One region of the Streptomyces sp. NPDC002809 genome, then DNA from elsewhere that is predicted to be linked to it. Evidence: riboswitches for the same ligand, from Rfam matches in the RefSeq annotation. Region 1 holds a riboswitch; the other holds the start of a gene.

Evidence for each region. A riboswitch is a leader RNA that binds a small molecule or an ion and turns the genes downstream of it on or off. The one in region 1 is predicted to bind glycine.
Region 2: another riboswitch for glycine. It lies ahead of gcvP (aminomethyl-transferring glycine dehydrogenase); the one in region 1 lies ahead of gcvT (glycine cleavage system aminomethyltransferase GcvT).

Annotation. Positions count from the first base shown of each region.
Region 1 is NZ_JBEOVJ010000008.1:60,398-75,591, reverse strand. Features, by position in the region: gene ABT025_RS07725 (ABC transporter permease) at 1-175, opposite strand, end outside; gene ABT025_RS07720 (ABC transporter substrate-binding protein) at 266-2,026, opposite strand; gene ABT025_RS07715 (ABC transporter permease) at 2,071-3,063, opposite strand; gene ABT025_RS07710 (enhanced serine sensitivity protein SseB C-terminal domain-containing protein) at 3,458-4,264, opposite strand; gene ABT025_RS07705 (enhanced serine sensitivity protein SseB) at 4,439-5,209, opposite strand; gene ABT025_RS07700 (AAA family ATPase) at 5,326-6,060, opposite strand; glycine riboswitch at 6,229-6,322, shown strand; gene gcvT (glycine cleavage system aminomethyltransferase GcvT) at 6,465-7,580, shown strand; gene gcvH (glycine cleavage system protein GcvH) at 7,682-8,059, shown strand; gene glyA (serine hydroxymethyltransferase) at 8,078-9,337, shown strand; gene ABT025_RS07680 (L-serine ammonia-lyase) at 9,494-10,876, shown strand; gene ABT025_RS07675 (glucose-1-phosphate thymidylyltransferase) at 11,085-12,152, shown strand; gene rfbB (dTDP-glucose 4,6-dehydratase) at 12,149-13,135, shown strand; gene rfbD (dTDP-4-dehydrorhamnose reductase) at 13,132-14,055, shown strand; gene ABT025_RS07660 (NDP-hexose 2,3-dehydratase family protein) at 14,490-15,194, opposite strand, start outside.
Region 2 is NZ_JBEOVJ010000060.1:3,417-18,610, reverse strand. Features, by position in the region: gene ABT025_RS28220 (substrate-binding and VWA domain-containing protein) at 1-1,428, shown strand, start outside; gene ABT025_RS28215 (glutamate-cysteine ligase family protein) at 1,549-3,054, opposite strand; gene ABT025_RS28210 (hypothetical protein) at 3,535-4,128, shown strand; gene ABT025_RS28205 (DUF5999 family protein) at 4,452-4,658, shown strand; gene gcvP (aminomethyl-transferring glycine dehydrogenase) at 4,752-7,637, opposite strand; glycine riboswitch at 7,832-7,928, opposite strand; gene ABT025_RS28195 (PRC-barrel domain-containing protein) at 8,030-8,410, shown strand; gene ABT025_RS28190 (DNA polymerase IV) at 8,335-9,783, opposite strand; gene ABT025_RS28185 (MerR family transcriptional regulator) at 9,877-10,494, opposite strand; gene ABT025_RS28180 (bifunctional nuclease family protein) at 10,660-11,133, opposite strand; gene ftsR (transcriptional regulator FtsR) at 11,187-11,930, opposite strand; gene ABT025_RS28170 (FHA domain-containing protein) at 11,971-12,759, opposite strand; gene ABT025_RS28165 (DUF881 domain-containing protein) at 12,950-13,738, opposite strand; gene ABT025_RS28160 (small basic family protein) at 13,744-14,076, opposite strand; gene ABT025_RS28155 (DUF881 domain-containing protein) at 14,073-14,996, opposite strand; gene ABT025_RS28150 (sugar phosphate nucleotidyltransferase) at 15,151-15,194, opposite strand, start outside.

The DNA of each region.
Region 1 (15,194 bases):
TGACCGCGGCGATGACGTCGGGGTCAGGACTCTTCCCGACGTACTGGGCAGCCATGGAGTCGAGGGTCTGCCCGCCGAGACGGGGCACCAGGAAGAAGATCGCGAACGTGACTGCGCTGACCACCAGCAGCAGCAACACCGCGGCGAATACGCGTCGGATGATGTACGCAGCCACAGCCGTGCGGCGCCGGGCGGGCGGACGGGGTACGCCCGCCGGCCCGGCGCCTTCACCTGCCTTTCAGGGGATGCTTTTGATGAACAGGTGCTACTTGGTGGACGTCATGAGCACGTAGTCGTACATGCCGAGGTACGCGTTGGTGACGGTGACGTTCGCCGCGGAGTCCGGGCGGTAGAGCAGGTTCTTGCGGTAGAAGAGCGGAACGACCGAGGCGTTCTCCATGACCTTCTGGTCGACCTCGCCCCACGTCGCGTTGCGCGCCGTGGTGTCGACGGTGCCGATGCCCTTGACGAGGAGTTCGTTGATCCCCTTGTCGTTGAGCTCCATCAGGTTCGTGCCGCCGGACGGCTTGATGGCCGATCCGTTCACGATCTGGTCGAGGAAGCCGAAGCCGGTCGGCCAGTCGGCGCCCCAGGCCATCATCATCATGCCCGCGTTGTTCTTGTGGACCCAGTTCGGGACACCCGCGAAGTCGGTGAAGTACTTGTCCGCCGGGAACTGCTTGATCTCGGCGGTGATGCCGATGGCCTTCAGGCTGCCCTGGAGCTGCGTGGCGGCGGTGACCTCGTCAGGACGGTCGGAACGCGCGGTCAGCGTGGTCTTGAAGCCTTCGGGGTGACCGCACTTGGCCAGGTGCTCCTTGGCCTTGACGACGTCGCCCTTGCTGCCCTCGCTCGGGTACAGGTCGAACTTCTTGTAGCCGGCGACGCTCGGGGGGATGACCGTGCTCGCCGGGTCGCCCTTGACCGAGCCACCGATCGAGTCGATCATGCTCTGCTTGTCGACGGCGTACTGGACGGCCTTGCGGCACTCGGCGTTGTCGAACGGCTTCACGTTGACGTTCAGCGCCAGGTACTGCAGGGCGCCGGCGTACGGGTTGTCCGTCTTCGCCTTCTCCGCCGCCTTGACCAGGACCTTGGGCTGGGTCTTGGACTGCAGACCCGTGCCCGCGATGTCCGCGGTGGTGACGTCGTTGAGCAGGTGGTCGTCGACCGTGGTGGGGTTGACGTTGAACTTCAGCTCGATCTTGTCCGGCAGCGCCTTGCGGATCGGGTCCGTCTTGGCGTCCCACTCCGGGTTGCGGACCAGGGTCGCGCCCTTGCTCTCGTCGTACGCCGAGAACTTGTACGGACCCGAGGAGACCATCTTCTGGACGTAGCTGGCGCCCGTGTCGGCCTTCTGCTGGATCGGCGCCGTCTGCGAGAAGGCGGCGAGGTAGTCCATGTCCGCGAACGGCTTGTTCAGGTGGAAGACGATCGTGGAGTCGTCCGGGGTCTCGATGGACTTGAGGCCCGCGGCGGACTTGTCCTTGTACGGACCCTTGTACTTGTCGCCGCCCTCGAGGTAGGCCTTGAAGTACGTCGGGCCGTTGGACAGGGCCTCCGGCGCGAAGTTGGAACGCTCGACGGCGTACTTGACGTCCTTCGAGGTGATCTCGGTGCCGTCCTCGAACTTCACGCCCTTGCGGAGCGTGTACGTCCAGGTCTTCGCGTCCGCGCTGGCCTTGCCGAGGCCGGTGGCCAGGTCGGGAACGACCTCGAGGCCCTCCTTGCCGGCGGCCGGCTTGAAGGTCACCAGCGAACGGGCGTACAGGCGGGCGAAGTTCTGCACCCAGCCGTAGTACGTGTTGCCGGGGTCCAGGGAGTCCGGGCCACTGGTGTGCTCGTACGTGACCGTCCCCCCCTTCTTGTCGGTCGCGTTGACGATGCCCGTCAGGCCCGCGTCCGCCTTGGCGCTGCCGCCGCCGCTCTTGCCGCCGCTGTCGGAGTCGCTGCCACTGCACGCCGAAGCGCCGAGCGACACCGCTACGGCCACGGCTATGGCCACTGCTGTCTTTCTGTTCTGCATGGTGAGGAAAGCCCCCTCGCTAGTCCTGTGCGGCACTGCCGCGTTTACTTGCCACGAGGGTCGAGTGCGTCACGCAGCCCGTCCCCCAGCAGATTGAAGGCCAGCACGGTGACGAAGATCGCCATGCCGGGGATGACCATGAACATCGGGTCCACCTCGTAGAGGTCGACCGCCTGCGTGAGCATGCCGCCCCAGGACGCCTGCGGCGGCGCGATACCCACGCCGAGGAAGGACAGGGCCGCCTCGAAGAGGATGTTCGTGGGGATCAGCAGCGTCGCGTACACGAGGATCGGCGCGATCAGGTTGGGCAGCAGCTCGCGGAAGAGGATGAACGGGCCGCGGGCGCCCAGCGACCTGGCGGCCTCGACGAACTCGCGCTCACGGAGCGACAGGGTCTGCGCGCGGACGATGCGGCCGATGTAGGGCCAGCTGAAGAAGCCGATCACGAAGATCAGGACCGCGATCCGCAGCGTGAGCCCTTCCATCCCGAAGGCGTTGCCCTGCAGGGAGGCGGAGATGGAGATCGCGAAGAGCAGCAGCGGGAAGGCGAGGAAGGTGTCCATCAGCCGGCTGATGAAGCTGTCCACCCAGCCGCCGTAGAACCCTGCCACGACGCCCATGACGACACCGATGACGACGGACAGCAGCGTGGAGCCGACGGCGACCACGAGAGAGACCCAGGAGCCTTCGAGGATGCGCGCGAGGATGTCGCGGCCGGTCTGCGGCTCGACACCGAGCGGGTGGTCCAGGCTCATCCCGCCGAAGTCGCCCTTGGGCGCCAGCATGAGCGGGTCGACCAGGCTCTGGTTGAACGCGTTGGGGTCGAGCCCCAGGAGCGACTGGAGCGGCTTGGACAGCACCGCGGTGAGGATCAGCAGCACGACAACGATGCCACCGGCCATCGCCGCCTTGTCCCGCTTGAAGCGGGTCCAGGCGATGCGGCCGAGCGAGCGCCCTTCGATCTCCTTGCGGCCTGCGCCTTCCAGTACCGCTTCGGGCTGTGAATCCGCCCTGGTGGTCTCGATAGGTGCCGTCATTGCGCTGGAGACCCCTCTCGGCCGGCGGTGGCCGGCCCGTGACCGCCGCTGTAGCGGCTTCTACATGACCTTGATTACGCAAGGGCGCGCTGCCGGACGGGCCCTGCTCGAGAGTGGGGCACGGAGGGCATGGAGCACCTGCTGCGTGGAGTCTTCAACCACTTTGTGATCACCCGCCAGACCTGACGGGGAATGTTTGCTCAAACGTGATGCGGTCAGTGAGCTTCCGTTATCCGGACAGCATGATCGAGTGAGCGGACTACTTGGCTACTAATCCGCCAGAACGGACATGCCACCCAAGTAACGCCATTGCATGGCTATTTGGGTGACCGCGTCGGACGTCTTGTCCGACAGGGAGCTGTTTGTCCGTTCCTGGAGCCGGACTTGGGCGGGCCTAGTAGGCGCGCGGAGCGGGGCCGGGGGCCTGCGGGTAGCCGTAACCGGGAGCGACGACGGCACCGCGGCCGGCCGGGGCGTGCGGCTCCCTGTCGTAGAACGGACGGGAGTTGGCGCGCAGCCACATCGCGACCGGGTCGTACTCGTCGGCCATCGCGACCGTGGAGACCGGGAGCCCCTCCGGAACCGTGCCGATGGACTGCTGCATCATCGACCGCACGGCGTCCACGGACGGCCCGCTCGTGTCGTACAGATCGAGCCCGATGGCGAGGTACGGGACACCGATCGCGGGCTGCACCCAGGCGCGGCGCAACGACCGGATGGCGGGGGTGTGATGGGCGTTCTGCGTGAGCTGGGCGTAGAACTGCGGGATCTCGATGGCGGGGTCGCTGATCCGCAGCGGTCCTGCGGGCATCCGGTCGAGGCCGGTGGCGATCCGGCGCAGGTCCAGCCAGGGGATGCCCACGCCGCCGCCCGGCGCGTGCGGGTTCAGCCAGATGCCCCAGCGGTCGGGGAACAGGGCTCGGGCGATGTCGCGGCCGCTCACGACCTCGTGGTCCCGGTTCCAGCCGCTGGCGGAGAGCTCCTGGGCGGAGGTGACACAGGGGGCGTAGCCGAGGCCGTCGATCTCCATGTTGCCGTACTGGGCGTCGGGCGAGCCGGCCCGGCCGTGCCAGAGGAGCATCCAGATCCGGTCGGCCGCGAGGGCCTGGAGGAGTGCCTCGTACGCGTCGTAGCGCCCGGGGGTCACTTGGCGCAGCATGTGCTCGACCTGCCCGGCCGCCGCGGTGCCTGACGCACTCACCCTGGGTCCCGCCCCTCTTCGATCCACTGTGTCGGCCTGCCGCTCCCGGGGCTCTCGGGGCGGCGCGGTGCCGAGGCACCAGCCATCAAACCAGCTTATGCGGCGGCCCTGACACCGACTTGACTCCCGGGGCCGGAGCCGTCGGCCCGCGGCGACGGCCCCCTTGCCTCACCGCTACTCGGCGGGGCGCTGATAGAAGGGCCGCACCCGCGCCCGCATCCAGTCGGCGACCGGGTCCTGGGCCACGTCGAGCAGCACCAGGTTGACGGGCCACGGCACCTCGACGCGCCCCAGCGCCCGGCCCAGGGCGTCCATGGGGGCGTTGCGCCCGGCTCCGTCCCAGGTGGAGAACTCGATGCCGACGAAGAGGACGGGGTCGCCGCCCTCGATGCTGGCCAGGGCGCGCCGGGCGCTGAGCACGACGCCGCTCGCCTCGAACTCGCCGGCCGCGGCGGAGAGGAAGTCGACGGGGTCCTCCTGCCAGTCCGGCTCGTACAGCCGGACCCGGCCGCCGCTGGACGGTCCGTCGAGCGCGGTGCGTCCGGCCCGGCAGACCTCGGCGACGGCGGGCGGCGGCAGCGGCATGCCGACCGCGCCGCCGGGGTTCACCGCGATGCCGAGCTGCGGGGGAAGACCCCGGGCGAACTCGCGGGCGGGGGCCACGGTGAACGACACATGGGCGCCCACGCAGGCGAGGAACTGCTGTTCGGAGCTGAACACGGGTACGTACGGCGCGCCCTCGATGTCCAGCGTCGGCAGATCGAGGTCGGTGGCGTCCGGCGAGCCGCCGCTGGGCAGGGGCACCCACAGGTGGCTGCGGCCGAGCACCTCCACCAGCCTGCCGCCCGCTTCCGGGCTGCCGAGCGAGGCGCTCAGCACTTCTTCGAGCTCGTTGGCCGGCCATCCGCCCTGCGGATGGGTCCGGGCCGGTGCCGGAATGTCCACTGTCTTCCTCTCTCACCCCATGTCGTGCAGCAAGAGATTAGCGTCGATCTTTCGTGACAGGCTGTCGGGTTCTCCGGCGCTCCCGCTTCGAGCTGCCGGGCCGGCAGCGAGCGGGGCTACGGCCCGCCTGTCGCGCCGGGTTCCACGGTTCGGGACGCGGGATGCCCGGCCTCACCCTGTGCGTCTGCGAACGTGATCCTCGTCAGCAGCCCCGCCGCCTCCCGGTCCAGCAGCACCGCCGAGGCGCACCCCAGCGGCAGCAGGCCCGCCTCGGTGTCCCGCAGCAGTCGCCCCACGGCCCTGCGGTGCCGGGCGAACGCGTACCCGGAGACTCCTCGGCCGCGCTCGCGCTGCCCCTCCCTCGCGGTCCGCGGGGTGACGTCGAGCAGTACGAGGTGCAGGATGCGGCCGCGGCGCCGGGCATCACGGGCCAGCCAGCCGCGCACCCAGGCCTGGGTTCCGCAGTCGTGGACGACCAGGGAGGCGCCGGAGCGCAGCACCCGCCACAGGCCCCAGTAGTGGGCGACGCGGACGAGCGGACGGTAGAGGGCGTACGGGAGTAAGCGGGGCATCAGGGCCGCCCAGCGGTCCCTGGTGTTCTGGGAGTCGACGGCGTGCGCCGAGACGGCCCGTGCGATGAGTGTCGATTTACCGCTGCCGGGCAGTCCGGAGACCACCACCACGTCGCCCGCGGCGAAGTGCAGGCCGCGCGGGCTGCGCCCGCCCCGCTCCCGCAGGTCCCGTACGACAGGTGCGTGCGGGCCCAGCGCCTCCCTGGCCGGCGCACCCGGCTGCGCGGGCAGTGCGCCGTGCGCGACCCCCGCGGTCGTCGCGTACCGCTGCAACGTCATCGCCCTCCCCCTGTCGGCTACCCACACCTGCCCAAGAAGTGTAAAGAAAAGGTAATGCGGCACAACCGTCCGACCCGCCGGATCCTGCAGGAGACCGGCATCGGTACCGGCCCCCCACTCTCCCGCAATGCGTGCGATGATGGCCCCCTCAACTGCATACAGGCCGCTCGAATCCGCGCGGGAGAGTCCCGGCCACCGTGCCGGGCGCCGAAGGAGCAAGATCCTCCCTTGAATCTCTCAGGCCCCGTACCGCGTGGATGAGGCAGATCTGAAAAGCGAGTCGCCCTGCGGCTCCACCCAAGGTGCAAGCCGAACCCCTGCGGGGTCTCTCGGCGAACCTCTCAGGTTCCGATGACAGATGGGGAGGGATCGTCCTCGTCGTCATGCCCTGGGAGCCTTCAACCATGAGCACCGCCCCCCGTCTCACCGCCCTCGATGCCCTGCACCGTTCGCTGGGCGCGACCATGACCGACTTCGCGGGCTGGGACATGCCCCTGCGGTACGCCAGTGAGCGCGACGAGCACAACGCCGTGCGCACGAAGGCCGGCCTCTTCGACCTCTCCCACATGGGCGAGATCACCGTCACCGGCCCCGAGGCCGTGGCGCTGCTGAACTTCGCGCTCGTCGGCAACATCGGCACCGTCTCCGTGGGCCGCGCCCGCTACACGATGATCTGCGCCGAGGACGGCGGCATCCTCGACGACCTGATCGTCTACCGGCTGGGCGAGACCGAGTACATGGTGGTCGCCAACGCCGGCAACGCCCAGATCGTGCTGGACGCGCTGACCGCCCGCGCCGACGGCTTCGACGCCGAGGTGCGCGACGACCGCGACGCGTACGCGCTGCTCGCGGTCCAGGGCCCCGAGTCCCCCGCCATCCTCGCGGCCGTCACCGACGCCGACCTGGACGGTCTGAAGTACTACGCCGGGCTGCCCGGCACGGTCGCCGGGGTCCCCGCGCTGATCGCCCGTACCGGCTACACCGGCGAGGACGGCTTCGAGCTCTTCGTCGCCCCCGAGCACGCCGAGCAGCTGTGGCGGGCCCTCACCGAGGCGGGCGCCTCCCGCGGCCTGATCCCGTGCGGGCTCTCCTGCCGCGACACGCTGCGCCTGGAGGCGGGCATGCCGCTGTACGGACACGAGCTGACCACGGCGCTCACGCCGTTCGACGCCGGTCTCGGCCGGGTCGTGAAGTTCGAGAAGGAGGGCGACTTCGTCGGCCGCAAGGCCCTGGAGGCCGCCGCCGAGCGCGCCGAGACCGCCCCGCCCCGCAAGCTCGTCGGCCTGGTGGCCGAGGGCCGCCGGGTGCCGCGCGCCGGGTTCTCCGTCGTCGCGGAGGGCGGGGTGATCGGCGAGGTCACCTCGGGCGCGCCCTCGCCCACACTCGGCAAGCCGATCGCCATGGCGTACGTCGACGCCGCACACGCCACGCCCAGCACCACGGGCGTCGGGGTGGACATCCGGGGCAGCCACGAGCCGTACGAGGTCGTGGCCCTGCCGTTCTACAAGCGGCAGAAGTAGAACCGACGGCGGATCCGGCACTGCGCACGTGACGCAGTCCTGTCTCACACCGTAAGACCATCGTTCATCAGCACTCCCCCGCGTACAGGAGAATTCAGGTCATGAGCAACCCCCAGCAGCTGCGGTACAGCAAGGAGCACGAGTGGCTGTCGGCCGTCGAGGACGGTGTGGCCACGATCGGCATCACGGAGTACGCGGCCAACGCGCTCGGTGACGTCGTGTACGCCCAGCTCCCCGAGGTCGGTGACACGGTGACCGCGGGCGAGACCTGCGGCGAGCTGGAGTCGACCAAGTCGGTCAGCGACCTGTACTCGCCGGTGACCGGCGAGGTCACGGCCGCGAACCAGGACGTCGTGGACGACCCGTCGCTGGTGAACTCCGCCCCGTTCGAAGGCGGCTGGCTGTTCAAGGTACGTATCGCGGAGGAGCCGAAGGACCTGCTCTCCGCCGACGAGTACACCGCGTTCTCCGGTAACTGAGACCCAAGGGACCACCTGATGTCGCTTCTCAACTCCTCCCTCCACGAGCTGGACCCGGACGTCGCCGCCGCTGTCGACGCCGAGCTCCACCGTCAGCAGTCCACCCTCGAAATGATCGCCTCGGAGAACTTCGCTCCCGTCGCGGTCATGGAGGCCCAGGGCTCCGTCCTGACCAACAAGTACGCCGAGGGCTACCCCGGCCGCCGCTACTACGGCGGCTGTGAGCACGTCGACGTGGTCGAGCAGATCGCGATCGACCGCATCAAGGCGCTCTTCGGCGCCGAGGCCGCGAACGTACAGCCGCACTCCGGTGCGCAGGCCAACGCCGCCGCGATGTTCGCGCTGCTGAAGCCGGGCGACACGATCATGGGCCTGAGCCTGGCGCACGGCGGGCACCTGACCCACGGCATGAAGATCAACTTCTCCGGCAAGCTCTACAACGTGATCCCGTACCACGTGGACGAGACCGGTGTCGTGGACATGGCCGAGGTCGAGCGCCTCGCCAAGGAGTCCAAGCCGAAGCTGATCGTGGCCGGCTGGTCCGCGTACCCCCGCCGGCTGGACTTCGCCGCCTTCCGCCGCATCGCGGACGAGGTCGGCGCGTACCTGATGGTCGACATGGCGCACTTCGCCGGTCTCGTCGCCGCGGGTCTGCACCCCAACCCGGTGCCGCACGCCCATGTCGTCACGACCACCACGCACAAGACCCTCGGCGGTCCGCGCGGCGGTGTGATCCTGTCGACGCAGGAGCTCGCCAAGAAGATCAACTCGGCGGTCTTCCCCGGTCAGCAGGGTGGTCCGCTGGAGCACGTGATCGCGGCCAAGGCGGTCTCGTTCAAGGTCGCCGCGACCGAGGAGTTCAAGGAGCGCCAGCAGCGCACCCTGGACGGCGCCCGCATCCTCGCCGAGCGTCTGGTGCAGCCGGACGTCACCGAGGTCGGCGTCTCCGTCCTGTCCGGCGGCACGGACGTGCACCTGGTCCTGGTGGACCTGCGCAACTCCGAGCTGGACGGCCAGCAGGCCGAGGACCGGCTGCACGAGCTGGGCATCACGGTCAACCGGAACGCCATCCCCAACGACCCGCGGCCGCCCATGGTCACCTCGGGTCTGCGGATCGGCACGCCGGCGCTCGCCACCCGCGGTTTCCAGGCGGAGGACTTCACCGAGGTCGCCGAGATCATCGCGTCCGCCCTCAAGCCGTCCTACGACGCGGACGACCTGAAGGCCCGCGTCGTCGCGCTCGCCGAGAAGTTCCCGCTGTACTCCGGTCTGAAGTAGTCCGGACCGGCGTATTTGCACGTTGGGGAGGGGCACCGCGCACACTGAACAGTGAGCGCGGTGCCCCATCCCTTGTCCCCGCTCTTCGGGCCCACCCCCGCCCGTACCGCACCACCCGGCAGACAAAGGCGTCTACCAACCCTTAGGAGTCCCCCCGTGGCCATCTCGGTCTTCGACCTGTTCTCGATCGGCATCGGCCCGTCCAGCTCCCATACGGTCGGCCCCATGCGCGCCGCCCGTATGTTCGCGCGCCGGCTCAAGAACGAGGGCCTGCTGGCCCACACCGTCTCGATACGCGCCGAACTCTTCGGCTCCCTCGGCGCCACCGGCCACGGCCACGGCACCCCCAAGGCCGTCCTGCTCGGCCTGGAGGGCGAGTCCCCCCGCACCGTCGACGTCGAAACGGCGGACGACCGGGTCGAAGCGATCCGCGCCACCGGCCGGCTCAACCTCCTCGGCATGCACGAGATCGCCTTCGACGCCGACAAGCAGCTGATCCTGCACCGCCGCAAGGCACTGCCGTACCACGCCAACGGCATGACGGTCTTCGCGTACGACCACGAGGACACCCTGCTCCTCGAGAAGACGTACTACTCGGTCGGCGGCGGCTTCGTCGTCGACGAGGACGCCGTCGGCGAGGACCGGATCGTCCTCGACGACACGGTCCTCAAGCACCCCTTCCGCACCGGCGACGAGCTGCTGCGCCTCGCCCGCGACACCGGCCTGTCGATCTCCTCCCTGATGCTGGAGAACGAGCGCGCCTGGCGCACCGAGGACGAGATCCGCTCCGGGCTGCTTGACATCTGGCGCGCCATGCAGGCGTGCGTGTCCCGCGGCATGGCCCGCGAGGGCATCCTGCCCGGTGGCCTCAAGGTCCGCCGCCGCGCGGCGAACACCGCGCGCCAGCTGCGCGCCGAGGGCGACCCGCAGACCCACGCGATGGAGTGGATCACCCTCTACGCGATGGCGGTCAACGAGGAGAACGCCGCGGGCGGCCGCGTCGTCACCGCGCCGACCAACGGAGCGGCCGGCATCATCCCGGCGGTGCTGCACTACTACATGAACTTCGCGGCCGGCGGCGCCACCGAGGCGGAGAAGGACGACAGCATCGTCCGCTTCCTGCTGGCAGCCGGCGCCATCGGCATGCTGTTCAAGGAGAACGCCTCCATCTCCGGCGCCGAGGTCGGCTGCCAGGGCGAGGTCGGCTCCGCCTGCTCCATGGCCGCGGGCGCCCTCGCCGAGGTACTGGGCGGCACCCCCGAGCAGGTCGAGAACGCCGCCGAGATCGGCATGGAGCACAACCTCGGCCTGACCTGCGACCCCGTCGGCGGGCTCGTCCAGATCCCGTGCATCGAGCGCAACGGCATGGCGGCGGTGAAGGCCGTCACCGCGGCGAAGATGGCGCTGCGCGGCGACGGCATCCACAAGGTCTCCCTGGACAAGGTCATCAAGACCATGAAGGAGACGGGCGCCGACATGTCCGTCAAGTACAAGGAGACGGCGCGGGGCGGGCTCGCGGTGAACATCATCGAGTGCTGAGGGCCGGCCCTGCCCGGCGCGTTCACGCCTTCGGCGCTGTCAGGGCCTTCCTCACCCCGCCCCAGGGCCCTCCGCACGGGCGGGCGCCGGACATCCCGGCGCCTCCCGGGACAGCGGCTCTCCACCGCGACTCCACCTTTCCTGCAGCTGTGGCCTCCACGCTACGAGCGGAAAGAGACTGGAGTCATCTGCTGTGGAGGCTGGCTACGTGAAGGCACTCGTGCTGTCGGGCGGGGCTGGGACCCGACTTCGACCGATCACCCATACTTCGGCGAAACAGTTGGTTCCTGTGGCCAACAAGCCCGTCCTCTTCTACGGGCTCGAGGCGATCGCCGATGCCGGCATCACCGAGGTGGGCGTCGTCGTCGGGGACACCGCCGACGAGATCCGCAAGGCCGTGGGGGACGGTTCCGCGTTCGGCCTCGAGGTCACCTACATCCGCCAGGACGCGCCGCTGGGGCTGGCGCACGCGGTACGCGTGGCCCGTGAATTCCTGGGCGACGACGACTTCGTGATGTACCTCGGCGACAACTTCATCGTCGGCGGCGTCACCGAACTGGTGGACAGCTTCCGCACCGAGCGCCCCGACGCGCACATCCTGCTGACCCCCGTGCTCGACCCGTCGGCGTTCGGAGTGGCCGAACTGGACGCGGAGGGCCGGGTGTCCGCACTGGTGGAGAAGCCCGAACATCCCAAGAGCGATCTCGCCCTGGTGGGCGTCTACCTGTTCACACCCGCCATCCACGACGCCGTTCTGGCCATCAAGCCGTCGTGGCGCGGCGAACTGGAGATCACCCACGCGATCCAGTGGCTGATCGACGAGGGCCGGGACGTGCGCTCGACCACGATCTCGGGGTACTGGAAGGACACCGGCAACGTCACCGACATGCTGGAGGTCAACCGCTCGGTACTGGAGACCGTCGTCCCCGACGTGCTGGGCACGGTCGACGCCGACAGCGAGATCATCGGCCGGGTGCGCATCGAGAAGGGCGCCCGGATCACCGGCAGCCGTGTCGTCGGGCCCGCGATCATCGGAGCCGACGCCGTGATCACCGACTCGTACGTCGGGCCGTTCACCTCCATCTCCGAGGGCTGCCACATCTCGGACAGCGAGGTCGAGTACACGATCATCCTGCAGAACTCCGCGCTGACCGGTGTTCGCCGTGTCGAGGCCTCCCTCATCGGCCGGGACGTGCAGGTGACCCCGGCCCCCCGCAACCCGTCCGCCCACCGGTTCGTGCTCGGTGACCACAGCAAGGTGCAGATCTCGTCATGACGAAGCGTGTGCTGGTCACCGGCGGTGCCGGTTTCATCGGTTCCCACTACGTCCGGACGCTGCTGGGCCCCGAAGGGCCCGGCGATGTGTCCGTGACGGTACTGGACCGACTCACCTACGCGGGGAATCCCGCCAACCTGGACGCCGTGCGCGCGCATCCCGGATTCACGTTCGTGCAGGGCGACATCTGCGACGGCGAGCTCGTCGCGCGGCTGATGGCCGGACACGACCAGGTGGTGCACTTCGCGGCGGAGTCGCACGTGGACCGGTCGATCGACGGAGGAGCCGAGTTCGTACGGACCAATGTCCTGGGCACGCACACCCTGGTGGACGCCGCGCGCCAGGCCGGCGTCGAGACGTTCGTGCACATCTCCACGGACGAGGTGTACGGGTCGATCGACGAGGGCTCCTGGCCGGAGACGGACCCGCTGCGGCCCAACTCCCCCTACGCGTCCGCGAAGGCGTCCAGCGATCTCATCGCGCTGTCCTACCACCGGACGCACGGACTGGACGTGCGGGTGACCCGCTGCTCCAACAACTACGGCCCCCACCACTTCCCCGAGAAGTTCATCCCGCTCGTCGTCACGGAGCTGCTGGACGGCGGGAAGATCCCGCTGTACGGCGACGGCGGCAACGTCCGGGACTGGCTGCACGTCGACGACCACGTCCAGGGCATCGAACTCGTCCGCACCCGGGGCCGCGCCGGCGAGATCTACAACATCGGTGGCGGCACCGAGCTGTCCAACAAGGAGCTGGCGGAGATGCTCCTCGCCGAGTGCGGCGCCGACTGGGACTCCGGCGTCGTCCATGTCGAGGACCGAAAGGGCCACGACCGCCGGTACTCGGTCGACTGCTCGAAGATCCGGGACGAGCTGGGCTACGCGCCCCGGAAGGACTTCCGGGAGGGACTGGCGGAGACGGTCCGGTGGTACCGCGACCACCGCGACTGGTGGGAGCCCCTGAAGGAGCGGGCCGCGCTGTGAACCCGTGGCTGGTGACGGGGGCGGGCGGAATGCTCGCCCGTGACGTCCTGCGACAGCTCGCGGCGGCCGGCGTCCCCGCCTTCGGCCTGGGCCGCTCCACCCTGGACGTCACCGAAGCCGACTCCGTACGGTTCCTCCTCAAGGACCACCGCCCGGCCGTGGTGGTCAACTGCGCGGCCTGGACAGCGGTCGACGACGCGGAGGCGCAGCCCGCCGCGGCTCTCGCGGTCAACGGCACGGGCGCCCGCCAGGTGGCCGAGGCGTGTGCCGCGACGGGCACGGTGCTGATCCAGGTCTCCACGGACTACGTCTTCGCGGGGGACGCCGGAGCGCCGTACCGGGAGGACGCGCCCACCGCGCCCCGGAGCGTGTACGGGCGCACCAAGCTGGCGGGCGAGCAGGGTGTGCTGGAGACCCTGCCGGACACCGGATACGTGGTGCGGACCGGCTGGCTGTACGGGGCGAACGGGCCCAGTTTCGTACGGTCGATGATCCACCTGGAGCAGGCGCGGGACACCCTCGACGTGGTCGACGACCAGCGGGGGCAGCCCACCTGGACGAGGGACCTCGCCGACCGGCTGGTCGCCCTCGGACGCGGTGCACTCGACGGGACCGCCCCGCCCGGTGTGTATCACGGCACCAGTACGGGAGAGACGACCTGGTTCGAGTACGCCCGGCAGATCTTCACCCTTCTCGGCGCGGACCCCGAACGCATACGCCCCACCTCCACCGATGTCTTCCCGCGGCCCGCGCCCCGGCCCGCGTACAGCGTGCTGAGCCACGGCCGGTGGCGCACGGCGGGGATCGAACCGATCAGGCCGTGGCGGGAGGCACTGGCCGAGGCGCTGCCCGAGGTGCGCCGGGCGGCTGCCGGAGGCCGGGCCGGCGGCAAGGAAGGCCGGCCCCTGCGCCAGGCCTGACGGCCGGCGGGGAGGGCGGCGGGGAGGGCGGCCTTCCTCCGCGCCCGGTCTGACGGCCGGCCTCCGCCCGTCCTCGCGGCCGAACCCGGCCCCTGGCCGGGACCCTTCTCCCCCATGCACCGAGCCCGGTCCTCCTGGACCGGGCTCGGTGCGTTCGCCAGGCAGGTGCACCGCCCTGCGCCTGCCGCGGCACCGGGTCCGGCGCGGCGGGATCCCTGTGCTCCCTGGGCGCCGCCGGCCGGATCTTCGCGGATCACCGCGCCCGGCACCCCGCACGCGCGCGACCGGCCCCGACTCGGACGAGTCGGGGCCGGTCGCGTGGAATGGCCTGGGGCCGGAGGATCGTCCGCATGCTGGATGTATTCGGGCGCTCCGGCAACGCGGCGAGGTGCCTACCTGCCGTCGTACGCCCGTCAGGGACTACGGGACAGCCCTCAGGCGGCGTTGCTCAGGGTCGGTGCGTCGAGGTCGGCGAAGCCCAGGAAGGTCAGCAGGCTGCGGGCCTCCACGTTGAGGTGGTTGCCGTAGCGCACGAACTCCATCAGCTGACGCAGCGTCATCCAGGTGTAGTTGTCCGGGACGTCGACCGGGAAGCTGTCGTCCGCCTCGACCAGGAGATAGCGGTTCTGCGCGTGGTAGAACCGGCCGCCCTCCTCGGAGTGGAGCGCCTCGAAGCGGACGTTCCCGGGCGGTGCGGTGAGAACCTCGTCCAGGAACCGCGGCCTTCCGGCGCCGGGGGGCGACCCGTAGTTGCCCGGCTGGCAGTGGACCGTCGGCGCCATCTCGATCACGTCGCCGGCCCCCGTCTCGACCCGGGCCTGCACCAGCAGGTGCATCACGCCCTCCACCCGTTTGGCCACGAAGGCGATCACCCCTTCGCTGCGGGGCTTGAGCATCACCTGGGACCAGCTGGCGACCTCGCGGTTGCTGGCGGCGACATCGACGCCGACGACGCTGAAGTGCTTGCCCTCGTCGTGGGTGATGACGCCGTCGGACAGCGACCACGAGTGCACCTTCGACAGCGGGATGCGCTCACGGGTCAGGGTGGCCCGGCACTTGGCCTCGGTGAACCAGCTCAGCAGCTCCGCCGTTTCGCGGTGGCTCCCCGAGTCCGGCTGCCAGGAACGGGCCAGCGCGTT
Region 2 (15,194 bases), on a different contig from region 1:
TGGCTCCCCGACTCCGATCTCTGGCTGAACCGGGCGAAGGGGAACGGGGACGCCATCCCGATCACCCCTGGCGATTCCGTCGCGTCCTCGCCCGTCACACTCGCCATGGTGCCCTCCGCCGCCAAGACTCTCGGCTGGCCGGAGAAGAAGTACTCCTGGGCCGAACTGACAGCCGCGGCCATGGAATCCGACAAGGTGCGCCTCGGCTCGGCCGACCCCGCTCGCAGCGCCACGGGTCTGCTCGCGCTGACGAGCATCGGCATCTCCTCCGACAAGCTCGGCGGAGACAGCGACACCAGAGCCGCGGCCACCGCCAAGCTGCTCGCCCAGCGGATGTCGGACGGCGACACCCAGGTCGTCGAGACCCTGCCCCAGGACAGTTCCGGCGCGGAGCAGGGCAACCCGGCACGCAACCAGGCGGTGCTGCTCTCCGAGCAGGCCGCGTTCGCCCACAACGCCGAGTCCGCGGACGGCGGCAAGCTCGACCTCTTCTACCCCAAGGACGGCGCCCCGCTCCTCAACTACCCGTTCACCCTGGTCAACGAGGAGGAGCAGACCACCGACCAGAGCCGGGCGGCGCTACGGTTCATGACGCTGCTGTCCGAGGAAGCCGCCCAGCGCACGCTGAAGGAGCACGGATTCCGCACGGTCGACGGCACGGCGGACGACAGCCTCGTCGCCTCGGCCGGCGGCAAGTCGCCCCAGCCGTACGCCACATCGCCCGGGACAGCGCCCTCGGACGAGACGCTGCAGGAGACTCTCGGCATGTGGACCATCACGGTGCAGAGCGCGCGGCTCACCACCGTCGTCGACGCCTCGGGGTCGATGGCCACGATCGTGCCGGGCCGCAACCAGTCCCGGATGGACGTCACCAAGGCCTCCCTGATCCAGGCGCTCAACCAGTTCACCCCCAACGACGAGATCGGGCTCTGGGAGTTCGCCACCCGGCTCGACGGCGACAAGGACTACCGCCGGCTGGTGACCACCGGCCGGCTCGGCGACCCGGCCAAGGGCGGCGGCACGCACCGCGAGAAGCTCGCCGCGGCGTTCGCCGCGCTGCAGCCCGTGCCCGACGGCGCGACAGGTCTGTACGACACCGCGCTGGCCGCCTTCAAGGAGGCACAGCGCACCTACGTGAAGGGCAAGTTCAACGCTGTCGTGATCCTCACGGACGGCTCGAACCAGGATGAGCAGTCCATCTCCCGCACCGCGCTGATCGCCGAGCTCAAGAGGATCACCGACCCGGAGCGCCCGGTACCGCTGCTCGCCATCGCCGTCGGCCCCGACGCCGACCGCGAAGAGGTGAACGAGATAGCGAAGGTGACCGGCGGCGGCGGATATCAGGTCAGCGACCCGGCGGAGATCCAGGCGGTGATCCTGCAGGCCGTCATGACCGCGGGACAGAGCGGTGGCGCAGCCGGAGAGTAGCGCGCACGGCCAGGTCGACGAGCCGGGCGGACCTCTCCCGCAGCCGGCGGGGACGAGGTCCGCCCGGGGGCAGCGAGTGTCCGGATCGGCGGCCAAAGCAACCGGTCGCGCCGGCCCGTCTCACCGTGCGGGAAGGTCCACGGGCCAGGTGTGCACGGGCTCGCCGTCCTGCATCAGTTCGGCGTAGCGCCGGGTCATGGCGGCAAGGGCCTCGGCCCGCCCCAGCCCGGCCTCCCGGGCCCGGTGGTAGGTGTCCGCCTGCCAGGACGCCCCGTTCACCCGCCGCCTGCAGCGCTCCTCGATGATTCCCAGGTAGCGGTCCCGGTCCGCGGGCGCGATGTTCCAGGCGTCGAGCCCCGCGGCGGCCAGAGGCAGCAGTTCGTCCCGCACGAGCTTGACGGCCGGGACCCGGGTCAGTCCGCCGGAACGGCCCGGACGGGGCCAGAGCAGCTCGGCCTCGATGCCCCGGCGGCAGGCGGTGTCGAAGTTCTCGGCCGCGGCGGTGAAGGGCATCCTCGTCCACACCGGACGGGGCTCCTCCGCAAGAGCCCGTACGAGTCCGTAGTAGAGCGCGGTGTTGGCGATCACGTCGGCGACGGTCGGTCCCGCGGGCAGCACCCGGTTCTCCACCCGCAGATGCGGGACGCCGTCCGCGAGCCCGTACACCGGGCGGTTCCACCGGTAGACCGTGCCGTTGTGCAGGACGAGCTCCTGGAGCTGCGGCACCCCGCCCTCGTCGAGGACCCGCAGCGGGTCCTCCTCGTCGCAGATGGGCAGCAGCGGGGGAAAGAAGCGGAGGTTCTCCTCGAAGAGCTCGTACGCCGAATCGACCCAGCGCTCACCGAACCAGGTCCTCGGCCGCACCCCCTGGTTCTGGAGTTCGGGCGGCCTGGTGTCCGTGGCCTGCTGGAAGAGGGGCGGCCGCGACTCCCGCCACAGCTCGCGGCCGAAGAGAAAGGGGGAATTGGCTCCCATGGCCACCTGGACCGCCGCGACGGCCTGGGCTGCGTTCCACACGTCCGCGAAGCGTTCCGGAGTCACCTGCAGGTGCAGCTGCACCGAGGTGCAGGCGGCCTCGGGCGTGATCGACCCGGAGGTGCAGACCAGTCGCTCCACACCTTCGATATCAAGGGAGAAATCCTCACCGCGCGCCGCCACCATTTGATCGTTCAGCAGCGCGTAACGGTCCACGTCCGAGAGATTGGACCGGACCATGTCCTCGCGTCCGAGGGTGGGAAGTATTCCGATCATCATGATCCCGGCGTCGACCTCGGCGGCCTTCCGGTCGGCATATCCGAGACCGGTCCTCAGTTCCTCGGCCAGCCGATCGAGAACACGGCCTGAAAGATTGTGGGGAACTATGTTCACTTCGAGATTGAACATCCCCAGTTCCGTCTGGAAATCGCGGCTCGCGATGCGCTCCAGAACCTGCCCATTCAACATCTTCGGCATACCGTCGGCGCCGGCCAGATTCAGCTCGATCTCCATGCCCATGAGGTTGCGCGGCCGGTCGAACCTCCGCTCCGCCAGGAGCCTCCCCAGCCCCTCCAGGCACTGGTGGAGCTTCCTCCGGTACTTCTGCCGGTCGGACAGGTCCAAGGCGCCCGCAACAACCTTCTCCCCCATCGAAGTGTCCCTCCTCGAGTGGGCAGCCCGCGGCCCAGGCCGCTCGCGTCACGATCGATAATGCCCAGACGGGGAGATCGATAACGCACCACGGACGCCGCGCACCCGCTAATCTGATGACCGAGGCCGGGGGCACATTCACTCGGCATGACGCAGCGCGCAGATTCCCCGTTCGACGCCCGGGGAAAGCGCCGACACGTTTCAGCCTACCGCCGCACGGGAAAAACCTGAGGCGGTGGCTGCGCCGCTCGCAACGAATCAACATAATCTCCGCATAATTGAGTCCGGATACCGCCTTGCCGGCAATAGCCGTGGCGGCTAGTGGAAACACCGCGTGAACACGTGTCGTATAAACTCCGCGGACGAGGCAGAGAGTTGACGCACCGGCCCAGTCACCGGCCTCCTCTGGCCCCGCACGCCGACAGCGCCGTCTGCACCCGCCCACGCTCCACCGTGTCTCCGAAGTGAGAGGCGACCACTATGCCGCTGCATGTACCCCCGGCTCCCGCGCCCGCTCTGCGCAGCGTTCTCGCGGCGCTCGGTTCACCGACCGCGGTCCGCGAGGCCCGCACCCCCGCCCTGCGGTCCGCCCAGGGACCGCTGAGCCCCGAACAGCCGCTCCCCGTCCATGTGCTGGACCGAATCGGTCCGGGCGGGCTCGCGCCCACCACCCGGCTCGCCGCGTGGCGCTTCCTGATCCGCAGCACGGAGCGAGCCGTCGCCGCGGCGGACACGATGCTCACCCCGGACGGCTGGGCCTTCTCGCACTTCTTCGAAGGCCCGTACATCGCCTCGACCGAACTCGCCCTGCGCCACGCGGAAGCGGCGGCGACGCCCTACCAGCCGAGGCTGCTCTCCATCCCCGAGCTCTACATGATGGCGCTGTGGCTGCACGGGGACACCGGGGCCGACGCCTCCGGCGGCTCACCGGCCCCGGCCGATCTCCTGGTTCCGCTGGCTCCCGCCCCACCGGGTATCGCGGCACACCGTCCGCACCGGGTCGCTGATCTGCTCCCCGTGATCACCACCCGTATCGCACCCGGCCCCGGCCCCCTGCTCGGTTCTCCCGCCTGAACGCCGGCTCCCCCCACTTGACTGGCACTGTGCCCCGCCACCCGACCCGGTGGCGGGGCACAGTGCCATCAGGTGGGGGCACACGCGCCCATCCGGACTAGCCCCATCCGGCCACCCCGAACCACCCGAAGTGACAGTGCAGTTGCGTTGAACCGTCCGGGCGGGTGATGCGTCATGGGAGGAGAAGATGTGCTGCTGCGAAATCCCTGCGGATTGACGCCCGTAGGGCAACACTGGGACCGGACCGATCGATACGGGGGGCGGCCATGAACACCTCTTCAAGCCGCAGGACACTCAACTCAACGCAGCGAAAGAACCCAGCCATGTGTCAGCACCAGCCAGCCTGCCCGACAGCCGACTCAGCCGACCGGGAGGCCGCCCGTCTGGTGGCGCACCATCCGGAACAGGGCTGGAGCCTGCTGTGCAACGGCGTCCTGCTCTTCGAGGACACCGGTGAGCTGCTCCCGGACGGGCAGATCATCGCCCCGCACCGACCGCTGGAAACGGGCCGGGTGGTGAAGGCGGCCTGAGCGGCCGGTACGAAAAGGGGCCGGCCCGGAGATGTCTCCGCACCGGCCCCCACGCATGTCCGCGTCACGCCCCCGTGTTCCGGCGTTGCGGAATCAGTTGTCGTACTCCTCCAGGGGCGGGCAGGAGCAGACGAGGTTGCGGTCACCAAACGCACCGTCGATCCGCCGCACCGGCGGCCAGTACTTGTCGGCGGCGGACACCCCGGCCGGGAAGACTGCCACCTCACGGCTGTAGCCGTGCTCCCACTCCCCGCCCAGCGCGGCCGCGGTGTGCGGGGCGTTGGCCAGCGGATTGTCCTCCGCGCTCCACTCGCCCGAGGCAACCTTCTCGATCTCGCCGCGGATGGCGATCATCGTGTCGCAGAACCGGTCCAGCTCCGCGAGGTCCTCGCTCTCGGTCGGCTCGATCATCAGCGTGCCCGCGACCGGGAAAGACATGGTCGGCGAGTGGAAGCCGTAGTCGATGAGGCGCTTGGCGACATCGTCGATGCTGACGCCGGTCGCCTTGGAGATGGGGCGCAGGTCCACGATGCACTCGTGCGCGACCAGTCCGGCCGGGCCGTTGTACAGGATCGGGTAGTGCGGCTCCAGCCGCTTGGCGATGTAGTTGGCCGCGAGTACGGCGACCTGCGTCGCACGCTTCAGGCCCTCGCCGCCCATCAGGCGTACGTAGGACCAGGAGATCGGAAGAATTCCGGCCGAGCCCCACGGGGCAGCCGAGATCGGTCCGACACCGGTCTCCGGACCGGCGGCGGGCTGCAGCGGGTGGTTCGGCAGGTACGGGGCCAGGTGCGCACGCACACCGACGGGACCGACGCCGGGACCGCCGCCACCGTGCGGGATGCAGAAGGTCTTGTGCAGGTTCAGGTGCGAGACGTCGCCGCCGAAGTGGCCCGGCTTGGCGAGGCCGACCAGGGCGTTGAGGTTGGCCCCGTCGACGTACACCTGACCGCCGGCGTCGTGCACCTCGGCGCAGATGTCGGCGACGTGCTCCTCGAAGACACCGTGAGTGGACGGGTAGGTGATCATGAGCACGGCGAGCTCGTCGCGGTGCTGCGCGATCTTGGCACGGAGGTCGTCGATGTCGACCTCGCCGTCGTCGGCGGTCTTCACCACGACGACCTTCATGCCGGCCATCACGGCGCTCGCCGCGTTGGTCCCGTGGGCGGAGGAAGGGATCAGACAGACGGTCCGGCCCTCGTCGCCGTTGGCCCGGTGGTACGCACGCACGGCCAGCAGCCCCGCGAACTCGCCCTGCGACCCGGCGTTCGGCTGGATGGAGACCGCGTCGTAGCCGGTGACCTCGGCGAGGCGCTCCTCGAGCTCACGGATGAGCGTCAGGAAGCCCTCGGCCTGCTCGGCCGGTGCGAACGGGTGCAGCGCGCCGAACTCGGGCCAGGTGATCGACTCCATCTCGGCGGTCGCGTTCAGCTTCATGGTGCAGGAGCCGAGCGGGATCATGCCGCGGTCCAGCGCGTAGTCGCGGTCGGCGAGCTTGCGCAGGTAGCGCAGCATCGCGGTCTCGGAACGGTGCTGGTGGAAGACCGGGTGGGTCAGGAAGGCGTCGGTGCGCAGCAGCCCCTCGGGCAGCGCTTCGGCGGTCGTGGCGTCCAGCGCCTCGATGTCGCCCTCGGCGCCGAAGGCGGCCCAGACGGCAGCGACCTGCGCGCGGGTCGTGGTCTCGTCGCACGCGAGCGAGACCAGGTCGCCGTCGACGAGCCGCAGGTTGACCCCGCGGTCACGGGCGTCGGCGACCACCGTGGCGGCCTTGCCCGGGACCCGGACGGTGAGCGTGTCGAAGTAGGTACCGGTCACCACGTCGACACCGGCGGCCCGCAGGCCCTCGGCCAGGATGGCCGCGTAGCGGTGGGTGCGCCGTGCGATCGTCCGCAGCCCGTCGGGGCCGTGGTAGACGGCGTACATGCCGGCCATCACGGCGAGCAGCACCTGAGCGGTGCAGATGTTGCTGGTGGCCTTCTCGCGGCGGATGTGCTGCTCGCGGGTCTGCAGGGCCAGCCGGTACGCCTTGTTCCCGTCCGCGTCCACGGAGACACCCACGAGGCGGCCCGGGAGGCTGCGGGCGAACTTCTCGCGTACGGCCATGAAGCCGGCGTGCGGACCGCCGAAGCCCATCGGCACACCGAAGCGCTGCGTGGTGCCGACCGCGATGTCCGCGCCCAGGTCGCCGGGCGACGTGAGCAGGGTGAGCGCCAGCAGGTCCGCGGCCACGGTGACGATCGCGCCGAGCCCGTGGGCCTGCTCGATGACGGGCTTGATGTCCCGTACGGCTCCGGAGGCGCCCGGGTACTGCAGCAGCACGCCGAAGACGCCGCGCTCGGCGATCTCGGCCGGGATGCCGTCGGTGAGGTCGGCGACGACGACCTCGACCCCGGTCGGCTCGGCGCGGGTCTCGATGACGGCGACGGTCTGCGGCAGGGTGTCGGCGTCGACCAGGAAGACGCCCTTCTTCACCTTGCCGACGCGCCGGGCGAGTGCCATGGCCTCGGCCGCGGCGGTGCCCTCGTCGAGCAGCGAGGCGCCGGAGGTGGGCAGCCCGGTGAGCTCGGCGACCATCGTCTGGAAGTTCAGGAGGGCTTCGAGGCGGCCCTGGGAGATCTCGGGCTGGTAGGGCGTGTAGGCCGTGTACCAGGCGGGGTTCTCCATGACGTTGCGGAGGATCACCGGCGGGGTGAACGTGCCGTAGTAGCCGAGCCCGATCATCGGGGCCAGGACCTGGTTGCGGTCGGCGAGGAGGCGCAGCTCGGCGAGGACCTCGGCCTCAGTCCGGGCGGCCGGCAGCTTCAGGGCCTCGGCGCTCCTGATCACATCGGGCACCGCGGCGGCGGTCAGCTCGTCGAGCGAGCCGTAACCGACCTGGGCGAGCATCTTCGCCTGTGCCTCGGAATCGGGACCGATGTGGCGCTGCTCGAAGGGGATCCCCTGTTCGAGCTGGGAGAGCGAAGTGCGACGGGGGGTCATGATGGAGGCCTCCTGGTCTGTCACGACCTGCGAGGGGCACCACGGCGCGGGGTGCCCGAACGGCCTCCCCCTCTGTCATCTCAACCTGAGAGCTTCACCGGTGCCCGCAGGGCGCACCGGCTTTCACCGTCGGTGAGGGAGAGTTCCTGTCCGGCCGTGGCCGTGCGGGAACCCGCCCTGCTTTCCAGAGTGACCTCGTCCGTGCGGTACGGGGGCCTGAGAGATTCCGGGGAGGATTTGCTCCTTCGGCGCCTCCGGATTGCCTCCGGAGGACTCTCCCGCACAGGGTCAGCAGCCATTGCCAGCCTACCAGCGGGGTATGCGGTGGAAATCTCGAGTGGCCGATGCCACGGATGTGCACTTCTGTAGTGCCTGTGGAGTAGCTGCGACCAATGGGAGGCCACGTGCAGACCGACATCGATCCGCGCAGCCTGATCGGCCGCAAGGCGTTCGACCGCAAGGGCACCAAGATCGGAACCGTGGACGAGGTGTACCTCGACGACGCCACCGGTGTGCCCGAGTGGGCGGCCGTGCGCACCGGACTGTTCAGCCGGGATGCCTTCGTCCCGTTGGAGCCCAGCGAATTCGTCGAGGACACGCTGCGCATCCCCTTCGACCGCGCCCTGATCAAGGACGCACCCGACTTCGGCGTCGGCCGTCACCTCTCGCCGGAACAGGAGCTTCAGCTCTACCGGCACTACGGTCTGGACTCGGCGCCGGGCGAGAGCGCCCCCGACCGCGACTTCGGCAGGCTGGCGGGCCAGGACGAGTAGTCCACCGGGTTCCGTACGAGCGGCAGCGGATCGGCCGGCTGCAGCTCCGGATCGTCGATACGGAACGTACGGACCCGGCCGGGCGCCGATTCCGGTTCCTCGAATCGCACCGTCACCCGCCCGACCCCGCTGCCCTGTACCCAGCCGTGCCCGTGGGTGTCGTGGTGTACGTCGTGTCCGGCCGGCCAGCGCCGCGCCGCAAGCTGCTCAGCACTCTCCTGCGCGGGCTCCTCACCCGTCGGCTCCCCCTCGTCCGCGCCCGCTTCGGTGGTGTCGGGGAGCTCGGCCGCCGTCCGCTCGTCCGCCGCCTGGGCGAACAGGTCCTCCTGGGTGAAGTCGGCGAGGCCTGTGACGCCGACGCCCAGCAGCCGCACGCCGCCGGTGGTGTCCACGGACTCCAGGAGCCGAGCCGCGGCCTCTCTGACGACCGTGGGGTCGTCGGTGGGCCCACGGAGCGTCTCGGAGCGGGTGAGGGTCGAGAAGTCGTAGCGCCGCACTTTCAGCACCACCGTGCGCCCTGACCGTCCGGCACCCCTCAGCCGCCGGACACACCGGTCGGCCAGCCGCTCCACCTCGGTCCTGACCCGGACGCGGTCATGCAGATCGGTGTCGAAGGTGTCCTCGACCGACACCGACTTCGCGTCCCGCTCGGCGACCACGGGCCGGTCGTCGTATCCGAACGCCATGCGGTGCAGAGAGCTGCCGTGCGCCTTGCCCAGCAGCCGTACGAGTTCCGCCTCGCCCGCCTCGGCGAGGTCGTTGACCGTGGTCATGCCGGCGCGGCGCAGATGGTCTGCGGTGGCGGGGCCGACTCCGGGCAGGGTACGCACCGTCATGGGCGCGAGGAGTTCCCGCTCCGTGCCGGGCTCTATCAGCAGGATCCCGTCGGGTTTCGCCTCTTCGGAGGCGATCTTCGCCAGCATTTTGGAGCCTGCGAGCCCGACGGAGCCGCTGAGCCCCGTGACCGCCTCGATCGCCCCGCGCAGCTGCTCGCCGATCTCCAGGGCCGAGGCCGCGTCGTCCGCCGTGCCGCCCGCCTCCAGGTCGACGAAGGCCTCATCGAGGCTGAGGGGCTCGACCAGGGGCGAGAGGCGCCCCAGCAGCTCCATGACCTGGTCGCTCACCGTCCGGTAGAGCGTGAAGCGCGGCACGAGATAGGCCGCGTTCGGCGCCAGCCTCCTGGCCTGCGCCATCGGCATCGCCGAGTGCACCCCGAAACGCCGCGCCTCGTACGAGGCGGTGGCGACGACTCCGCGGGGGCCCAGTCCGCCCACCACGACCGGCTTGCCGCGCAGGCTCGGCTTCGCCGCCTGCTCCGCGGACGCGTAGAAGGCATCCATGTCCAGATGCAGGATGGTGGGCGCGGCTCTCACATCAACCGATGGTGCCCTACGGCACTGACAGCCGCCCTGTGACGACGGCGGGCACACCCCGGAATTCCGGGGTGCGGCCGCGCTGCCACCCGGTCAGCCCGCCCGGTTGCGCCGACGGGCGAGTTCGTCGGTGGGGTTGTTGCCGATCAGTGTCTCGCCGGTGTCCACGCGCTCCCCGTGCAACTGGGACAGCGCGGCGTCCACGTCCCGCCACACCACCCCGACGGCGATGCCGAAGATTCCCTGGCCCCCTTGGAGCAGCTCGACGACCTCGGTGGGCGAGGAGCACTCGTAGACGGTCGCTCCGTCACTCATCAGCGTCATGCGCTCGAGATCCTGGAAGCCCCGGGCCCGCAGGTGCTGCACGGTGGTGCGGATGTTCTGAAGCGCCACCCCGGTATCGAGGAATCGTTTCACGATCTTCAACAGGACGACGTCCCGGAAGCTGTAGAGCCGCTGTGTGCCCGACCCGTAGGCCGGGCGGACGCTCGGTTCCACCAGCCCCGTGCGGGCCCAGTAGTCGAGCTGCCTGTAGGTGATACCCGCGGCTGCGCACGCCGTCGGGCCCCGATAGCCGATCTCGTTGGCCGATGTCACGCCGTCCCCCGCCATCGCGTCCGGCGCAGCCGGTTGCCTGATGGTGTGGCCGGCTGTACTCCCCTGCTGCGGATACGGCCCACCTGCTGCCGTACCGTCGCCGCTGCTTCTCACGCCGACCTCCGTCCTTGACCTGCCCACTCGAAGGTAGGCAGTCACCCGGGGTGCGTCAACGATCGCCACACTCGGCACGCCGAGTGATAATCACCCTGAGGGTGGTTTCCCGTGACTCACGATCGGGAAAGGCTTGTCGGATGCGCTGGCGCGCCCCTTGGGACGTCACTGACTGTTCGTACCGAAGTCCTCCGGCGAGATCTGGTCGAGGAACTCGCGGAACTTCTCCACCTCGTCCTCCTGCTCGTCGGGAATCGCGATTCCCGCATCGTCGAGCACCCCGTCACTGCCGTAGATCGGCGTACCGGTGCGCAGGGCGAGCGCTATCGCGTCGGAAGGCCGCGCGCTCACCTCGACTCCGCTGGCGAAGACCAGCTCCGCGTAGAAGACCCCTTCTCGCAGATCCGTGATCCGGACCTCGGTGAGCTCCTGGCCGACGGCCTCGAGCACATCCTTGAAGAGATCATGGGTCAGCGGCCTGGCCGGAGCCATGCCCTGCTGAGCGAAGGCGATCGCGGTCGCCTCACCAGGACCGATCCAAATGGGGAGGTACCGATCGCCTCCCACTTCACGCAGGAGCACGATCGGTTGATTGGAGGGCATTTCCACCCGGACACCCACAACGTCGAGCTCGTTCACACAGCAACCCTAGGACGTGCTCGGCAGGTTTGGGTAGTCGGGCCCCGCCGGGATCAGTGAAGACGGATCTGCAGAGCGGTCTGTACGAGGGCCGAGTGCAGCCGTACGGAGAGCTCGGCGAGCTCCTTCGCGGTGGCCTCGGCATGCGCTCTGGTCTGCGGATTCCGGTGCCGGCGCAGCGGCGCGACGACTTGCTCGATCAGCCCGGCCTCCCGGTCCGCGGCTGCTCGCATCGCGCGCAGATGACGAGGTTCCAGACCGAATCGCCCCAGATCCGCCACAAGCCTGGCGATGGTGACCGTCTCGGCGTCATAGCCTCCCTGCGCCGACGGCGCGACGAGACCGTACGACTCCCAAGCGTCCAGGTCACTCTCGGTCACCTCGGCGGCGGCGAGGAGCTCGGCGCGGCCGATGCGGGCCGCGGTGGCCCGCCCCGGCCCACCGGTCCAGCCGCCGTCGGTCAGCTCGGGCTCGCCGCCCGGGGCGGGCAGAGCGACCTGCTCACCCCGCGCGAGGGCGTCCAGGTGCTCCCGGATGACCTTCAGCGGAAGATAGTGGTCCCGCTGCATCCGCAGCACCTGAGCCAGCCGCTCAACGTCGCCGGAACGGAACTTCCGGTATCCGGAAGGTGTCCGCTGTGGCTCGACGAGCCCCTCGGCCTCCAGGAAGCGGATCTTGGAGATGGTGACTTCGGGGAACTCGTCCCGCAATTGCAGGAGCACCGTGCCGATGCTCATCGGACGGTCGTCGGCGGTGGCGGTGCCGTGTCCGGCACCGCCCGTCGGTGTTCTCAGCATGGACCTTCCTCGGGTCCCCCCGACGGAGTCGGGGGGACGGTCAGATGCCGCGCTGGCTCGCGTAGAAGACCAGCCGGTACTTGCCGATCTGCACTTCGTCGCCATTGGACAGCGCGACGGAGTCGATGCGCTCACGATTGACATAGGTGCCGTTGAGGCTGCCCACATCCCCCACGGTGAAGCTGCCGTCGGGGCTCCGACGGAACTCCACGTGACGCCGCGACACCGTCACGTCGTCGAGGAAGATGTCACCCTGCGGGTGGCGGCCGGCCGTGGTCAGCTCGCTGTCCAGGAGGAAGCGACTGCCCGAGTTGGGCCCCCGTCGCACCACCAGGAGCGCCGAGCCGAGCGGCAGCGCGTCCACGGCGGCCTGGGCCTCGGGCGAGAGCGACGGCACGGACGTCTGCCCGGTCGCCTCCGCCTCGTAGGCCTCCAGGCCCGAGATGGAGATGGTCGACGTCGTCTCCGACGCCCGCTCCGGAATCCCGCCCCTGAGCGGCGCCCCACAGTTGGAGCAGAAACGGCTGGCCTCGGCGTTGCGGTGCCCGCACCTCGTACAGACCGGCATGGACGAAGCCTCCTGCCTCGGGGTGAACCCTCCACCCGTACTTGAGGTTGAGGGTTCTCCGAAACCTATGCGGCCGGGACCGGCAGGGTCAACGGACGACGCGCCGGAACCACCCGAATTGTCACCTCCCGGACCTGCCACCTGGTCACGGAAGAGGGGGCGCTCGCCGCCCTGCTCCTCACTCTGACCATGGCGCGGTGCGCGATGGCGTGCGGCTTCATCGCGAGCGCTCTTGCCGAACAACTTCCCAAACAACTTCACGGGCGATTCCCCTTGACCGAAACAGACCCGCCCGTGGGGCAGGACGAACCCTGAATGAACACACCTGCCGACCCGGACATCTTCACAACGTCCGTATCCACTCGACAGTTTCCACCACGCACCACCATTACGATGCGCCGACCCCCCGCAACCTCCTGCTCATGTCCCCCGACACCCACGCGTCCCGGGTTCACTGGCCCGACGACCGAGAGTAGTCAGGCCGCTCAGCCGGTCGCAAGGCGTCGACGACGATGTCGTCGGACTGCGCCACGTGCACCGTGGCCTGCTCCTTCTCCAATGTCTGCACCACACCGCCGGGGATGTTCAGCGCCGGTTCCAGGTCCTGCGGCTTGCCGATGACCTTGAAGACATAGGGAGCGGAGATCTTGCGGCCGTCGACCTTGACGGCTCCCCCGTCACCGGAGAAGTACGTATTGGCCACCACGCGCACGCCGTTGACCTCGATCGCCTCGGCACCGGCCGCCCGGAGCTCCTGAAGGGCATCCAGCAGCATGTCGGCCTGCACTGCGTCCCCGGGGTCGTTCACCGCGAGGGTGATGCCGGGGCCGTGCACCGCCACGGTACCCGCGAGGATGCCGAGTTGGCGCTCCTTCTCCACTGTCTGCTTCCGCGCCTCCTCCGCCTGGTCGGAACTGTTCTCCAGCTCCGTGCGCTGGTCGACGAGGCGCTGCTTCTCGTCCTCCAGCCGCTGCGTGCGGTCGTCCACCTCGTCGAGGATGCGGACGAGGTCCTCCTGGCGGGCGCCGCGCAACGCGCTGTTGTCGCTGTTCGACCGCACCTGGATGGCAAGCCCCAGGCCGAGGACGAACAACAGCACTGCGACGATGAGTTGGGCGCGGGTGATCCGGGGCGGCCAGATTCCGGCCATCAGCCGCTGGCGCCCGGTCAGTTCCCCGGGAGTCTCCTCGGCCTGCTCGCCGGGTTCTTCGCGGTCGCCGTTGAATGCGTCGTTGCTCATCGGCGTCAGGCCCGGAAGACGTGCCGGCGGATCGCGGCGGCGTTGGAGAAGATGCGGATACCGAGAACGACGACCACGCCGGTGGAGAGCTGCGCTCCGACGCCCAGTTTGTCGCCCAGGAAGACGATCAGCGCGGCCACGACCACGTTCGAGAGGAACGAGACCACGAAGACCTTGTCGACGAAGATGCCGTCGAGCATGGCCCGCAGACCGCCGAAGACGGCGTCGAGAGCCGCCACGACCGCGATCGGAAGGTAGGGCTCGACCACCGCCGGAACTTCGGGCCGGACCAACAGTCCGACCACGACTCCCACGACGAGGCCCAGTACGGCGATCACGATGTGCCCTTCCCTGTTTCTGCCGCACCACTGCCGGTGTCTGCGGCCTTATAAGGCTCTGCTGTCCGTACGATCAGGCTCGGGGCCGCCGGGAGGCTCACATTCTCCTGGACGGAGATGCTGGTCCGGATGTCGAACGTGTCCTTGAGCGCCTGCAGGTACTGGCCATCGGCACTGTCCTGGAAGTCGGCGCCCAGCTTCTTCCCGTCCCCCACCGCGAGCACCGTGTACGGCGGCACGAGCGGTTTGTTGTCGACCAGTATGGCGTCGCCCGCGGCGCGGATCGCCGACAGGGCGGTCAGACGCTGTCCGTTGATGGCGATCGCCTCGGCGCCGGACTGCCACAGGCCGTTCACGACCCTCTGCATGTCCCGGTCGCGGACCCTGCCGGTGTCGGAGAACCCGCTGCTCTCCCGCGGTCCGCCTCCGCCCTGCTCGGTGTCCTTCGCGTCGTCGACGACGAGCTTCACCCCGGGACCGTGCACAGGCGTCGCCCCGGACAGCAGGGCCACCAGTTCGGCCTGGTCACCGCCGTGCTTCTCCAGCGCCTTGCGCTGGCGCCTGCCCACGTCGTCGCGGATCTCCTCCACCTGAGCTTCAAGCGTGTCGGCCGCAGACGTCTCCGCGTCGATCCGGTCGATGAGCTCTTCGCGCTCCTTGGCCAGAACCGGCGCGGCAACCCGCGCCTGAGCGGCACCGAGCGTCACGACAAGCGCTGCCAGCACCAGACACGCCGCGAAGCCGAGCTTCGCCTTGAGGGTCCGGGGCATCCCCGCGCGCCCGTCGGCCTTGCGACGCGCCGAAGCCTCGGCATATCCGTCGTCCAGGCTGTGGTCCATCACATTGGTCAGCAGCGACATGGACGCGTCGGGGCGCGAGGGCGGCGAGGCGGTACTCCGATCGGGGGGCTGCTGCGACATGCCGCACATCGTCGCATGTCGCAGCGGCTACCGCCGAATGGCCCCACCGATGTCCTGGATGCAGGCGCGCGACTCCCGCGGCCGCACCGCGGCATCCGGGCCGGGTCCGGATGCCGGGGCGGCACAGCTCACCCGCCCCGGCAATCCGGTCACATCATTGACCTGCGCTGTCGACGATCGCGGACCATTCGTCCAAGA